3 regions of the Dactylosporangium sp. CA-152071 genome follow, and region 2 is predicted to be linked to each of the others. Evidence: riboswitches for the same ligand, from Rfam matches in the RefSeq annotation. Region 2 holds a riboswitch; each other region holds the start of a gene.

Region 1 (4,759 bases), 3.1 Mb from region 2:
AATGCCGAAGACGACGTCCGCGCCGAGCGCCTCGAGCGACCGCACCAGCACCTGAGCGCCGGTCAGAAGCTCCGGCTTCTTCTCTACGGCCGTCTTGTCCGACCGGTCGGCGGCGGCCGGCGCGGTGGAGCCCGGCGGCGTCGCCGGAGCGGCGGGTGCGGCCGGGTGCGCTCGGTGGGCGAGGACTTCAGGCGTGGGTCTCGTCATCGCATTTCGCACTTTCGCTCGAATGGTGTCTTGGTCGCGGCTAGGACTGGCTTGGACATGAAAAAACCCCTCCGTGCGATGCACGAGGGGCTAGCGCGCTGACGGCAGGCGTCGGCGCGCTAGATGATAAGTACTCGCAGCGACCTCGACGACATTCCCCCACTCTTGCGCATCTCACCGCCCGAGTCAACCGGTCCCACGATCTGGAACGTGTCAGACTCACAAGTATGCCCGAGCTGCGATCCAAAACCTCCACTTCTGGTCGCAACATGGCCGGCGCACGCGCCCTCTGGCGCGCCACCGGCATGACCGACGCAGATTTCGGTAAGCCCATCGTCGCCATCGCCAACAGCTTCACGCAGTTCGTGCCGGGCCATGTCCACCTGCGCAACCTCGGGATCATCGTCGCGGACGCGGTCGCCGAGGCCGGTGGGGTCGCCAAGGAGTTCAACACCATCGCCGTCGACGACGGCATCGCCATGGGCCACGGCGGGATGCTCTACTCGCTGCCCAGCCGCGAGCTCATCGCCGACGCCGTCGAGTACATGGTGCAGGCGCACTGCGCCGACGCGCTCGTGTGCATCTCCAACTGCGACAAGATCACGCCCGGCATGCTGCTCGCCGCGCTCCGCCTCAACATCCCCACCGTCTTCGTCTCCGGCGGCCCCATGGAAGCCGGAAAGACCGTCGCGATCGAGGGCGTCGTGCACGCCAAGCTCGACCTCATCGACGCGATGATCGCCTCCGCCAACGAGGCGGTCACCGACGAGCAGCTGGGCCAGATCGAGCGCTCCGCCTGCCCGACCTGCGGCTCCTGCTCCGGCATGTTCACCGCCAACTCGATGAACTGCCTCACCGAGGCGATCGGCCTCGCCCTGCCCGGCAACGGCTCCACCCTCGCCACCCACAGCGCCCGCAAGGCCCTCTTCGAGCGGGCCGGCTCGCTCGTCGTCGAGCTGTGCAAGCAGTACTACGAGGGTGATGACGCGTCGGTACTGCCGCGCGCGATCGCCACCCGCGAGGCGTTCGAGAACGCGGTCGCCCTCGATGTCGCCATGGGCGGGTCCACCAACACCGTCCTGCACCTGCTCGCGGCCGCCCGCGAGGCCGAGGTCGACTTCAGCGTCGCCGACATCGACGGCATCTCCCGCCGGGTGCCGTGCCTGTCGAAGGTCGCGCCCAACAGCCCCAAGTACCACATGGAGGACGTCCACCGCGCCGGCGGCATCCCCGCCATCCTCGGCGAGCTCAACCGCGCGGGCCTGCTTCGGGATGGGGTCCGCAGCGTCCACTCGCCCGACCTGTCCAGCTGGCTGGCCGAATGGGACATCCGTTCCGGGAACGCTTCCGAAACCGCGCTCGAGCTCTTCCACGCCGCGCCCGGCGGGGTCCGCACCGTTGAGCCGTTCTCCACGTCCAACCGCTGGGCGACGCTCGACACCGACGCCGCCGAGGGATGCATCCGCTCCAAGGAGCACGCCTACAGCGCCGACGGCGGCCTCGCGATCCTGTTCGGCAACATCGCCCCCGACGGCTGCGTCGTCAAGACCGCCGGCGTGCCCGAGGAGAACCTCGTCTTCCACGGCACGGCACGGGTCTTCGAGTCGCAGGAGTCCGCGGTGGACGGCATCCTCGCCAAGGAGGTCGTCCCCGGTGACGTGGTGGTCATCCGGTACGAGGGCCCGAAGGGCGGGCCGGGCATGCAGGAGATGCTCTACCCGACGTCGTTCCTGAAGGGGCGGGGCCTGGGGCGCGCCTGCGCGCTCATCACCGACGGCCGCTTCTCCGGCGGCACCTCCGGCCTCTCCATCGGTCACATCTCGCCCGAGGCGGCCGGCGGCGGGCTCATCGCCCTCGTCGAGGACGGCGACCGGATCGAGATCGACATCCCGCACCGCTCGATCAGCCTCATCGTCGACGAGGACGTGCTGACCGCGCGCCGCGTCGCGCAGGAGAAGCGCGAGCGGCCGTACACGCCGCTGGACCGGCAGCGACCCGTCTCGGCGGCGCTGCGCGCGTACGCGTCGATGGCCACCGCGGCCAGCGACGGCGCCTACCGCAAGGTGCCGTAACGGTCGTCACCCCGGGCCAGTTCGATCGGATCGGCCCGGGGTTTCTGCCCGGTCGTGCACTAGCATCGGTGGTACTGCGACTGGCGCACATCAAGGTGGAACCGACCACCGGGGAGCTTCCTGCATCGCTGGCACCGCGCGCCTGGGTGCCACGGTCACCCGTATGGGAGGAAGCCCCATGCATGTTCCCGCCCTGCCGTCGATCACCTCGGCCGACCCCGACCTCGCGGACCTGATCCAGCGCGAGGCCGCCCGGCAGCACGACACGCTGCGGATGATCGCCTCTGAGAACTACGTCTCCCAGGCCGTCCTCGAAGCGACCGGCACCGTCCTCACCAACAAGTACTCCGAGGGCTACCCCGGCAAGCGGTACTACGAGGGCCAGCGCTTCATCGACCCGATCGAGGAGCTGGCGATCGCCCGCGCCAAGTCGGTCTTCGGCGTCGAGCACGCCAACGTGCAGCCCTACTCCGGCTCCCCCGCGAACCTCGCCGTCTACATGGCCCTGGCCGCCCCCGGCGACACCGTCATGGGCATGGCCCTGCCGATGGGTGGCCACCTCACCCACGGCTGGTCCGTCTCGGCGACCGGCGCGTGGTTCCGCCCCGTGCAGTACACGGTCCGCCGGTCCGACGGCCTCATCGACTTCGACGAGGTCCGCGACATCGCCCTGCGGGAACGCCCGAAGCTGATCTTCTCCGGCGGCACGGCCATCCCCCGCACCATCGACTTCCCGCGCTTCGCCGAGATCGCCCGCGAGGTCGGCGCGGTCCTCGTCGCCGACGTCGCGCACATCGCGGGCCTCATCGCCGGCGGCGCGCACCCCTCCCCCGTCGGCCACGCCTCCGTCATCACGACCACCACCCACAAGACCCTCCGCGGCCCGCGCGGCGCGATGCTGCTCTCCACCGCGGAGTACGCCAAGGCGATCGACAAGGCCGTCTTCCCCGGCCTGCAGGGCGGCCCGCACAACCACACGACCGCGGGCATCGCCGTCGCGCTCCGCGAGGCGGCCCAGCCGTCGTTCCGCACCTACGCCCACCAGATCGTCGCCAACGCCCGCGCCCTCGCCGCCGCCCTGCTGGAGCGCGGCTTCGACCTGGTCTCCGGCGGCACCGACAACCACCTCATCCTGATCGACCTCACCGGCAAGAACATCGGCGGCAAGCCCGCCGCCCGCGCCCTCGACCGCGCCGGCATCGAGACGAACTACAACACCGTCCCGTACGACACCCGCAAGCCCTTCGACCCCTCCGGCCTGCGCATCGGCACGCCCGCCCTCACCACCCGCGGCCTCACCGAGACCCAGATGCCCCAGGTCGCCGACTGGATCTCCCGCGCCGTCGACGCCGCCATCAAGTCCGACGACGACGCCTTGGACACGATCGCCGCCGAGGTCCGCGAGCTGCTGTCCGCGTACCCGATGCCCGGCTGGCATTGACCCCACAACACGCGAGGGGCGGCTCCGGTTCGGGTGCCCGGATCCGCCCCTCGTGTGGTTGTTCGTCGCTACTTGCGGCGTTCGTTGCTACTTGCCGCGGCGCAGGAACCGCCGTGACTTCTGGTCGGGATTCTTGGGCTCCTCGTCGAGGTTGAGCTCCAACGGCGCCACATCGTCGTCGAACACCATGTCCCGCGCGCGCTGCCGCTGCCCCGGCACACCCCCGCCAAACCCACCCCGCTCCCCCCGGCCACGGTCCCCGGCCCGCTCGACGTCCTCGCCGCGCCCGCCGAGCCCGCCCCGGTCCTCGCCGCGCCCGCCCCAGTCCTCGCCGCGCCCGCCCCGGTCTTCACCGCGCCCGCTCAGCCCGCCGCGGTCTTCACCGCGCCCACCGAGCCCACCCCGGTCGTCACTGCGGCCACCGAGCCCGCCCCGGTCCTCACCGCGCCCACTCAGCCCGCCGCGGTCCGCCCCACTTGCCCAGTCCCCACCGCGATCCGAACCGCCGCGGTCCGAACTGGCCCAGTCACCGCCACCCCGACCGTTGTCAGCACCGCGCCCCGAACCACTGGCCCAGTCGTCGCCGCCCCGGCCGTTGTCAGCACCGCGCCCCGAACCACTGGCCCAGTCGTCGCCGCCTCGGCCGTTGTCTCCGCGGTCCAAGCCGGCGGCCCAGTCGCCGGTGTGGTCGGGACGGGCGGTGCCGGTGGTGCGCGACGCGGAGCCGGCACGTCGCTCGGACGTGAACTCCCCACTCGGGTCGCTCTCCCAGCCGGTCGTCGGGTCGGTCGCCCAGGAAGGCCGTCCAGCGGGCGTCGAGGGATCGGTCGCCCCGGCCCGTTGCCCGGCGTCCGTCCCTGCGGCCCAGTCACTCCCGGCCGCAGGCGCTCCGGACCCGGGACGCCTGGCCGGGGCATCGCCCGCAGCAGCTTGGCCTTTCTTGCCCTTCCCCGCCTTCGAGAACCCCCACCGCGACCGCTTGGCAGGCTGCTCCACCGGCGCCTCGTCGACACCGGCCCGGGAGCCAGCCGCCGCCTCG
Region 2 (4,759 bases):
ACCACGGCCATCTTCGTGATCGTCGGGCGGCGGGTCAGGACCGCGTAGGCGGCGAGCAGGACCGGTGTCATCAGCAGCTGCGGCACGAGGGTCGAGCGCGGCACCAGCACGTCCAGCCATGCCAGCAGCACGCAGAACGCCAGCGCCGCCGCCCACAGCGCGACGCCGAGCCGGTGCGCGGACCGTGGACCGAACCGCACGGCGAACGTCGTGTCGCCCGCGCCCGTGTCGGCGGCCAGGTCGGTGACGGTGGTCGGCACGTACAGAGCGGCGGCGAAGAGCAGGCCGATCAGCCCGAACTGCCACGGGAACTCCCACGGCGGCCGGGTGATCGCCCAGCCCGCGGCCGGCGACACGACCCCGACGACCAGCGCGTTGACCGCGACGTCCCAGCCGGGCCGGGTCTTCAGCCGCAGCGGCGGCACGCTGTACGCCCAGCCGAGCAGCAGCACCCCGGCGACGCCGAGCACGAACAGCGGACCCACGTACAGGGCGGCCGCGACGCAGGTGACCGCCAGCCACCGGTACCACACCCGCAAACGCCTGGCGGAGACCGCTCCGGTGACCAGTGGGGCCGTGGCCTTGCGCGGGTTGTCGCGGTCGCTGCGCAGGTCCTGCAGGTCGTTCTGGGCCAGCACCGCGCCCCAGATGAGCGGCCCGAGCACAAGCAGCGCCACGAGCGCGCGCCCCCGGTCGGCCGGCGCGGGCAGCCAGTCGTGACCCGCCAGCACCGTGCCGAGGTACGCCGGCACCCACGACACCGGCCAGAACCATGGCCGCGAGACCGCGACCAGTACCGCGGCCGGACGTTCCAACACCGCCGTCATACCCCGATCATCGTCCTCGATCCCTGTGCCCGCACTGAGAGCCGCGTCATGCCGGGGGCCGCCCTGCCTCCGGGCTCAATGGCAGAACAGCCGGATTCCCGTCCGGACGAGGGTGATGCCGCGGCGGTCGCACTCGGCGGACACGTCGGTGGAGCGGATCGAGTCGCCCGGTTCGGCGATGTACCGCGCGCCGTGCCGGGCGGCGTGCTCCACGTTGTCGGCGAAGGGCAGCGCCCCGTCGGAGACGAACGCGATCCCGTCCCTCCCGGCCAGCCAGGCCTCCCGGTCGGCGGCGCCGAGCAGCTCCACCCGCCGGAGCTGCTCGGCGACCCGGTCCTGCACCTTGTCCTGGTCGCCGGTGGGCACCGCGGGGTGGCGGCGCAGCCACCACGTGTCGGCCTTGGCGCCGGCCAGCCTGGTGCAGTCCACCCGTGACTGCTGCCCCGCGCCGACCCCGAGCACCATGCCGTCCCGGACGTAGGTGACCGAGTTCGACTGCGTGTACCTGACCGTCACCAGCCCGAGCAGCAGGTCGTCGGCCGCGGGCCCGGGCAGCCCTTCGCCGAGCAGTTCCCGGGTCAGCGGGGCCTCGTCGCGCGGCTGGGTGAGGCGCATCCCGTACACCTCGCGACGCTCCACCGAAGGGGGCCGGAACGCCGGGTCGGCCTCGACGACGAGGAACCGGCCGCTCTTCTTCGCCGCGAGCGTCGCCACCACCCCGTCCTCGAACCCGGGCGCCACGATCCCGTCGGACACCACCCGCCGCAGCAGGTCGGCGAGCTCGGCGTCGACGGGCTCGGACACCGCGACGAAGTCACCGTAGGAGCTCTTCGGGTCCGCGTCCCGCGCCCTGACGTACGCGCTGGTCAGCCGCCCGGTCGTGGCGGAATTCAGCCGGTACGTGGCGGCCATGACCCCGTCGAGCGGACCCGCGGTCGCGGCCCCGGCGGGCGACACGTGCTTGAACGACGCCGCGACCGGCCCGCCGAGCGCGGCCGCCGCCTCCCGCACCAGCTGCCAGGCCCCGGCCGCGTCGAGCACGTTCACAAACGACGGCGCCCCGTGCAGGAACCGCAACGGCGGCCGCCCCGGGTCGATCGATGTCATCTTCGCGGGCCGCTGGTGCGGGTTCATGCCATAGCGCAGGTCCACCGTGCCTCCGTTTCGCAGGACGTCTGCTTCCCGGAGGCGCCCAGGCGGACGGCGCCACACCCATCGATCCGGCCGGTCCCCGGTGGTGCCCCACCCGCGCCAGTAGCGGCCACCCGCAGCCTACCGGCCCTCGACGGTGCGTTGTCACGGGCGAACTCGCCAGAGGCGTGAGCGTGACCGCCTGCCCGAGCAACCTGTTTCCGCGTGCTGTACGTGTCTATCGCGATGATGATGCGAATTCTGAGGCGCGGCCGGCGCCCGCACGACGACGAGTTCGTCGCGTACTACGCCGCCCGCGCCGGACACCTGAGAAACACCGCCTTCCTGCTGTGCGGGGACTGGCACCTCGCCGAGGACCTGACCCAGACGGTGTTCACGAAGCTGTACCGCGCGTGGGGCCGGATCGACCGGCACGACGTGCTCGACCAGTACGCGCGGCGGGTGCTGCTGCGGGCCTTCCTCGACGAGCGCCGGCGGCCGTGGCGGCGGGAACGCCCGACGCCCGACGACGAGGTGCTCGACGCGAGCGTCCCCGACCAGCGGGGCGTCGAGGACCGGCAGGTGCTCAAGCGGGCGCTGCTGCGCATCCCGAAAGGGCGGCGGGCGGTGCTGGTGCTGCGCTTCTGGGCGGACCTGTCGGTCGAGCAGGTCGCCGACGTGCTCGGCTGCTCCACCGGCACCGTGAAGAGCCAGACCGCCCGCGGCCTCGACAACCTGCGCGAGGTGCTCGGCGACACCCTCGAAGACCTCAGACCGACCAGCCCCGGAGGACTCCAGTGAACGACGTGAAGATGCTCTGCGACCTCGCCCTCGACGACGCGCCGCCGCTGCGTGAGGCGGAGCGGGTCCTCGCGGTCGCCGCCCGGGCCGCGAGGACCCGCGACCGGGTCGTCGCCGCCACCGCGGGTCTCGCCGGCGTGACGGTCGCGGCGGCCCTGGTCGCGCCCGCGCTGCTGCCGTCCCGCCCGACGGCCCCCGCGCCGTTCGTCGCCGTGCCCGCCGCGCAGCCCACCGCTTCTCAGGTCGCGTCCGCGGCGCCGGTACCGTCGGCGCAGGCGCTCCCGACGCACGACCGCGCCGTGTACGACCTGCTCGTCGCGGCCCTGCCGGCGGGGTACTCGGGACACACCCAGTACCCGTTCGCCGGTCCGAGCACGCCGGCGATGCGCCTGGACTCGCCGACCGGTTCGGCGCTCGTGGTGATGTCCGCCCACGTCGTCGTCTCGGACGGGCACGGGGAGGGCTACCTCGGCGCGTACCTGGCGCAGACCAGCGAGACCGTGCCGCCCGGCGGCCTGTGCGCCCTGCCCGACGCGGGCCGTGACTGCCGCGTCGTCGACGTCGCCGGCGTGCAGGTCGTGGTCTGGCTGGAGGACCACGGCGACGGCGGCGACGTCATCGTCGCCCGCCGCTACCTGCAGGGCGGCCACTTCAGCGTGACCGCCCAGCGCACCGTCCCCGTCTACCCCCACGACACCGCCACGGACCGCAAACCCGCCCTGGACAAGGCGTTCCTCACCGCGGACCAGGTCGCGGCGCTGGCCGGCAACCCGGCGATGCTGCCCTGATGCCGTCCTAGCGAGGCAGACGCGTGGCGTCGGCGACCAGCCGGCGCCACGCCAGCTCCGCCCGGCTTCCCACGGCCTCAGCGCCGGTGCGGTCGCGCTCCCCGCAGCGCCGCCGGTCGTCGGTACAGTGGCGGCGTGCTGCGGCGTGAAGGTGACGTGCTGCTGGCGCCGTGCGCCCAGTGCGGCGGCACCAGCCGGAGCCGGCCGCAGGAGTTGGTCTTCTACGGGCACATCGAGTCGTCCGTCTCGACGCAGTGCGACTGCGGCGCCGCGAGCGAGGCCTGCGGTCGGGGTCCGCTGACCGGAATCGCACGGGAGGCGCTCATCGCCCGAGTCGGGCTCGCCCGGGTGCACGCCGACCCCGAGGTCAACCGTCCGGTGCGGGTGCGGCTGCTCGCGGTGTTCCGCCGGGATGGGATGACGATCGCCGAGGCCGTCGACGCCTACGCGCGCCTGACGAGGGACGGCATCACCGACACCCCGGCCGTGACGCAGTTGCTCGCCGACCGGCTGGCGGCGGCGGGCGGGGCGGTCACGACAGCTGCGGGTACACCATCCTGAGGTCGGCGGCGAGGGCCTGCTTGGCGCCGGTGGCGGCGTCGTCGACGAGGATCTCCAGGTCGCCCCGGGCGACGCCGTCGGCAACGGCGGTCGCGACGGCCGCGGGGTCGAGCTTCGGCACGTCCCAGCGGGACATCATGTCGGTGTCGGCGGCGCCGAGGTGGACGCCGGAGACCTGGGTGCCCTGGGCGGCGAGCTCGAGGCGGATGCCGTTGGTGAGGCTCCACTCGGCCGCCTTCGCCGCGGCGTAGGACGTGGCGTTGAGGAACGTGATCCACGACAGCACCGACAGGAGGTTGACGACGGCGCCGCCGCCGTTGGCGGCCAGGATCGGGGCGAAGGCGCGGACCACGCGGAGCGTGCCGAAGAAGTGCGTCTCCATCTCGAGGCGGATGTCGTCGAGGTCGCCGTCGACGAGGTTGGCGAACGTCGCCACGCCGGCGTTGTTGACCAGCAGCGTGACGTCGCCGGCCGCGGCCGCGGCGGCCTCGACCGATGCGGCGTCGGTGACGTCGAGCGGCAGGACCGTCGCTCCGGGCAGGTCGACGGATCGCGGGTCGCGGGCCGTCGCGTACACGGTCGCGCCGCGGGCGAGCAGTTCGCGGGCGATGTGCAGGCCGAGGCCGCGGTTGGCGCCGGTGACCAGCGCGA
Region 3 (4,759 bases), 4.8 Mb from region 2:
TGCAGCGCTTATGCCCTGGAGGCGGTCGGCACTCACGGCGCGATCCGGGGAATCGGTCTCGCGATCTGGCGGCTGCTGCGCTGCCACCCATTCCACCCCGGTGGGTTCGATCCGGTGCCTCCGCGCCGGGGAGCCTCGCCCGAGCCCGAGTCGACGTGACTGGAGCAGTGTCGTGATTAGCAAGCTGATGGGCGGGATCTACTGGCTGATCTCGCAGGTGATGCTGTTCTGGCACACCGTGTGGGACAAGGTCATGCCCGACCACCGCACGCTCGGCACCAACTGGCAATGGGTTCTCGCGATCGTGTTCCTGGTGATCACGGTCCGGGTCGTGCTGTTCCCGATCTTCGTGAAGCAGATCAAGTCGCAGCGTGCGATGCAGGCGATCCAGCCGAAGATGAAGGAGCTGCAGGAGAAGCACAAGGGCGACCGGGAGACCCTCCAGAAGGAGGTCATGAAGCTCTACCAGGAGGAGAAGGTCAACCCGCTCATGGGCTGCCTTCCGATGTTCCTGCAGATCCCGGTCTTCATCGGCCTCCTGCACGTGCTCCGCCACCTGAAGCCCGGCACCTCCAACCACCAGATGGAGCTGTACGGCTGGAGCATCCCCGAGTTCATGGGCGCCGTCGACGCCCGGCTCTTCGACGCCCCGATCGTCGCCAAGTTCAGCAGCAGCGCCGCCGACCTCGCGAAGATCGAGGCCAACTCGACCACCGTGAAGATCGTGGCCGCGATCCTCGTCGCGCTGATGATCACCACGACCTACCTGACCCAGCGTCAGATGATTATGAAGACCGGGTGGAACAGCGACCCGCAGCAGCGCATGATCCAGAAGTTCATGCTCTACGGCATCCCGTTCTTCACCCTCACCTCCGGCTGGTACTTCCCCATCGGCGTCATCATCTACTGGGTCACCAACAACGCGATCACCCTCGGCCAGCAGTACTGGGTCCTGCACAAGTACCCGCCGCCGGCGAGCGCGACCGCCAACACGACCCCGTACAAGAGCAAGGGCGGCCCCTCGCTGACCAAGGGCGGCGCCCCCGCGGCGAAGCCGGCCGGCGGCCTCCGCTCGATGCTCAGCAAGGCCAAGGACGAGGCAGCGGCGCAGCAGGCCGCGGCGGCCGCCGCCAAGCAGGCCCAGGCCAACGGCAAGGCCCTTGCCCCGAAGCCCGGCGCCAAGCCGATCAACCCGAAGAAGGGTGGCGCCGCGAAGCGGCAGTCGGGTTGATGCGACCCCGTCGGCCCACCCCTCCTCGGGCCGGCGAGCGGCGCTCCCTGTGCACCACCACCCCTCACCGACGACCTGTGACGGCGCCTCGGCGCCCCAAACAAGCGGAGATGAGTTTCGTGACCGACACCACCAGTGATCTCGACGCGCGCGGCACCGAGGACGACGCTGCGGATCAGGACGCCAACCTCGACGAGATCGAGGACGCCGACGACACGGACGAGGCCGACGAGGACGCCGACTCCAGCGACGGCGAATCGGCGAAGGCTTCCGGCGGCAGCAACGGCCGTGCCGCGGCCGACCTGTTCCGGGAGAGCGAGATCGCGGCCGACTACGTCGAAGGCCTCCTCGACATCCTCGACTACGACGGCGACATCGACGAGCTCGTCGTCAGCGGCCGCCCCGTCGTCGAGGTCGTCGAGGGCGGCGACGGCTCCGGCCGCCGCCTCCAGGCACTCGTCGGCCAGCGCGGCGCCACCCTCGAGGCACTGCAGGAGCTGAGCCGCCTCGCGGTCTTCCGGCAGACGGGCTCCCCCAGCCGTCTCCTCCTCGACGTCGGCGGCTACCGGGCCTTGCGCCGCAAGGAGCTCGGCGCGATCGCCAAGAACGCCGCCGAGAAGGTGAAGGAGTACGGCGAGGCCGTCCGCCTGGAGCCGATGAGCGCCTTCGAGCGCAAGTGCGTCCACGACGTCATCAACGCCCTCCCCGGCGTGGAGAGCGAGTCCGAGGGCGTCGAGCCGGCCCGCCGGATCGTGGTCCGCCCGGTCGCCTGACCCAAGCCCACCGCGAAGCGGGGCGCCCCATGACGGGGCGCCCCGCTTTCCGTTTGCGGCTCACCTCCGTACACCCACCTGTCTGCCTCCCCACACGATGCGTCCTGACCCGACGCGTCTCCGCTCTGCTCGCCCACGCCCCCGCACGTTTCCGACTCCGTGCCTTGTCCCCCGCGTCCAACCCCGCACGCATCTCACGGGGGCGCATACGGGCCTCGCTCTTCCACGCACCAGTCGGTCGCTGCTCGCCGTGCCCTCGCGCCCTGTTCTTCGCACGCCCCGTGCTTCCGCGCTCTGGTGTCCGTGCCTTGCGCCTGTGCCGCGTGCCCCGCCCCCGTGTCCGGTGGCACGATGCCCCGCCTCCGGAGCTCGTGCCCTACGTCCGCACCTGTACGACCGAGGCACATGTGATGCAGAAGAACTGCCACGGGGCTTCAGGGACAGTTCGGCGGTTGTGGGCTATTGGGACGCCACCGGGCGCAAGACGCGAGACCCGGCGGACGGGACTGCGTCGACTCCCGCCGCGTGCGGGCGACGCTGTGCCGCTGGCCTGCGTTCGCAACCGGGGACCATGCCGCGGAGATCCGTCGCGACCCACCGGCAACCGCGCCGGCATCCAGCCACGTGGTGATCGAAGGCTGGATCTGGTCACGATGGCGGCCAGAACACTCCTTCGATCAAGCCGGCACGGGGGTCGGCACTTCGACTGCTCGCCCCCGGCTCCGCGCCCGGTCGACGTCGGTTGCGACCGTGCCTCGCACCCGTGGCTTGCGCCCGTAGCCGCGTGCTGCGGGCCCGGTGCGTCTGTGTAACTGCCCTGCGCCTGCGTCCAAGTCGGCCGCCTGCCCTCTTGCTCTCGGCGTTGCGTCCGAACGTCACCCACGCGCCGTGCTCGTTGGGTTCGAGCACAGCGCTGCTTCTCCGTGTCCGGGTCGTGGGTCCTGACCGTTCCTCCGGATCCCGGCCTCGCAGCAGTCGAAGTGCCGACTCCTATACCAGCGCTTGATCGAAGGAGTGTTCTGGCCGTCATCACGACCAGGACTAGCCTTCGATCACCTGTGGGTCGTGAGCCTGGGGCGTACAAGGCGGGCGGCGCGTCACGAGGGCTGGTGATGGCGTCTTGGGTGGGGCGTGTCGGCTGTAGGCGTTGTTCCTGCATTCCTTCGTCGGGGTTCGTCCCCGCGTGGTCGGGAGAGGATGGGATCGGGGACAATGGGTGGCAGACGCGACTGGCGGCACCGGGATGGGACGGACCATCGGGGAGCTCGAGTTGTGAGGGTCGACCGCCTGGGTCCTCACGTCGGGGAGTCGTATGTCCACGACCACTGCTGTTCTCCTGCCCGGCGCTCCTGTCGCCGAGAAGATCCTGGCTGACGTTGCGACGCGGGTGGCGGCGTTGCGCGCGCGGGGGGTTGTGCCCTCGCTGGCGACCATCCTTGTCGGCGATGACGACGCGAGCGCGGGATACATCCGCATCAAGCAGCGGCAGGCGGCGGAGCTCGGGTTCGAGTCGCCGCACGAGCACCTGCCGGCAGACACGACGCAGGAGGCGCTGCACGCGGTCATCGACCGGTTCAACGATGACCCCGACGTGCATGGGTTGCTCATTCAGTACCCGACGCCGCAGCACCTTGACTACGACGTCGCGTTGCAGCGGGTCGATCCGGACATGGATGTCGACGGCATGCACCCGCTGAACCTCGGGCGTCTTGCCGCGGGCATGCCTGGGCCGCTCCCCTGCACGCCCGCCGGAATCGAGGCGCTCCTCGCGCACTACGAGATTCCGGTCAGCGGCAGGGAGGTCGTCATCCTCGGGCGCGGGGCGACGCTGGGCCGTCCGCTGGCGATGCTCCTGTCGCAGAAGCGGCCGACCGCCAACGCCGCCGTGACGGTCGTGCACACGGGTGTCGCGGACTGGCCGCGGTACACGCAGCGGGCCGACATCCTCATCGCCGCGGCTGGCGTGCCGGGCATCATCCAGCCCGAGCACGTGAAGCCCGGAGCGACGGTCATCGGCGGCGGGGTCCGGTACTCCGGCCGGCGGCTCCTGCCCGACGTGGACGAGTCGTGCGCGGAGGTCGCGGGCGCTATCACGCCGCGCGTCGGCGGGGTCGGCCCCACCACGGTCGCCATGCTCTTCCGCAACGCCGTGACGGCCGCGGAGCGACGTTTCACGTGAAACATCGGGGGCCGCGTCTTCGAGCGGCCCTCTTCTTGCCGCCCCCGTGCGCCGATCTGTCCCCAGTGGCCGGTCGCGCGGGGGCGGCGTGATTTGCTTGACCGCATGGATGGTGCTGTTCCGAACGAGGTGTTGCCGGCCGCCGAGAAGGTGTTCGGCGATCGGCTCCCGTTGGCTGAGCGGTTCGCTCAGTTGCTTGTCACCGACGGGGTGGTGCGAGGGCTGATCGGCCCTCGCGAGGCGCCGCGCATCTGGGAACGCCACATGCTCAACTGCGCCGTCCTCGGCGAACTCATCCAATCGGACGCCACGGTCGTCGACGTCGGCTCCGGCGCCGGCCTGCCCGGTATGGTGCTGGCAGTGGCTCGTCCCGACCTGTTCGTCACGTTGGTCGAGCCGCTCGCACGACGCACCGCGTTCCTGACCGAAGCGGTGACGGCGCTCGGCCTCGAGCGGACCACCGTGGTCCGGGCGCGGGCCGAGGAGTGCGTCGGGAAGCTTCCCCTCGCCGATGTCGTCACCGCCAGAGCAGTCGCACCGCTGGACCGGCTTGCCGGATGGTGTCTTCCCCTCACC

The links. Region 2 has a riboswitch for ZMP and ZTP ahead of ACQEVZ_RS04650 (hypothetical protein). Riboswitches for the same ligand answer to the same signal wherever they lie in the genome.
Region 1: it holds a riboswitch for ZMP and ZTP, as region 2 does, so the genes downstream of both, glyA (serine hydroxymethyltransferase) here and ACQEVZ_RS04650 (hypothetical protein) in region 2, are expected to answer to the same signal.
Region 3: it holds a riboswitch for ZMP and ZTP, as region 2 does, so the genes downstream of both, ACQEVZ_RS26480 (bifunctional 5,10-methylenetetrahydrofolate dehydrogenase/5,10-methenyltetrahydrofolate cyclohydrolase) here and ACQEVZ_RS04650 (hypothetical protein) in region 2, are expected to answer to the same signal.

The regions. Positions count from the first base shown of each region.
Region 1 is NZ_JBNJMZ010000001.1:4,258,830-4,263,588, forward strand. It holds gene ACQEVZ_RS19070 (acetolactate synthase large subunit) at 1-207, opposite strand, end outside; gene ilvD (dihydroxy-acid dehydratase) at 435-2,279, shown strand; ZMP/ZTP riboswitch at 2,346-2,434, shown strand; gene glyA (serine hydroxymethyltransferase) at 2,458-3,720, shown strand; gene ACQEVZ_RS19085 (hypothetical protein) at 3,808-4,759, opposite strand, start outside.
Region 2 is NZ_JBNJMZ010000001.1:1,151,864-1,156,622, forward strand. It holds gene ACQEVZ_RS04645 (UbiA prenyltransferase family protein) at 1-827, opposite strand, end outside; gene ACQEVZ_RS04650 (hypothetical protein) at 903-1,979, opposite strand; ZMP/ZTP riboswitch at 2,011-2,096, opposite strand; gene ACQEVZ_RS04655 (SigE family RNA polymerase sigma factor) at 2,211-2,759, shown strand; gene ACQEVZ_RS04660 (hypothetical protein) at 2,756-3,547, shown strand; gene ACQEVZ_RS04665 (hypothetical protein) at 3,683-4,108, shown strand; gene ACQEVZ_RS04670 (SDR family oxidoreductase) at 4,080-4,759, opposite strand, start outside.
Region 3 is NZ_JBNJMZ010000001.1:5,910,564-5,915,322, forward strand. It holds partial or broken gene yidD (membrane protein insertion efficiency factor YidD) at 1-176, shown strand, start outside; gene yidC (membrane protein insertase YidC) at 188-1,231, shown strand; gene ACQEVZ_RS26475 (protein jag) at 1,342-2,004, shown strand; ZMP/ZTP riboswitch at 3,220-3,304, shown strand; gene ACQEVZ_RS26480 (bifunctional 5,10-methylenetetrahydrofolate dehydrogenase/5,10-methenyltetrahydrofolate cyclohydrolase) at 3,317-4,183, shown strand; gene rsmG (16S rRNA (guanine(527)-N(7))-methyltransferase RsmG) at 4,289-4,759, shown strand, end outside.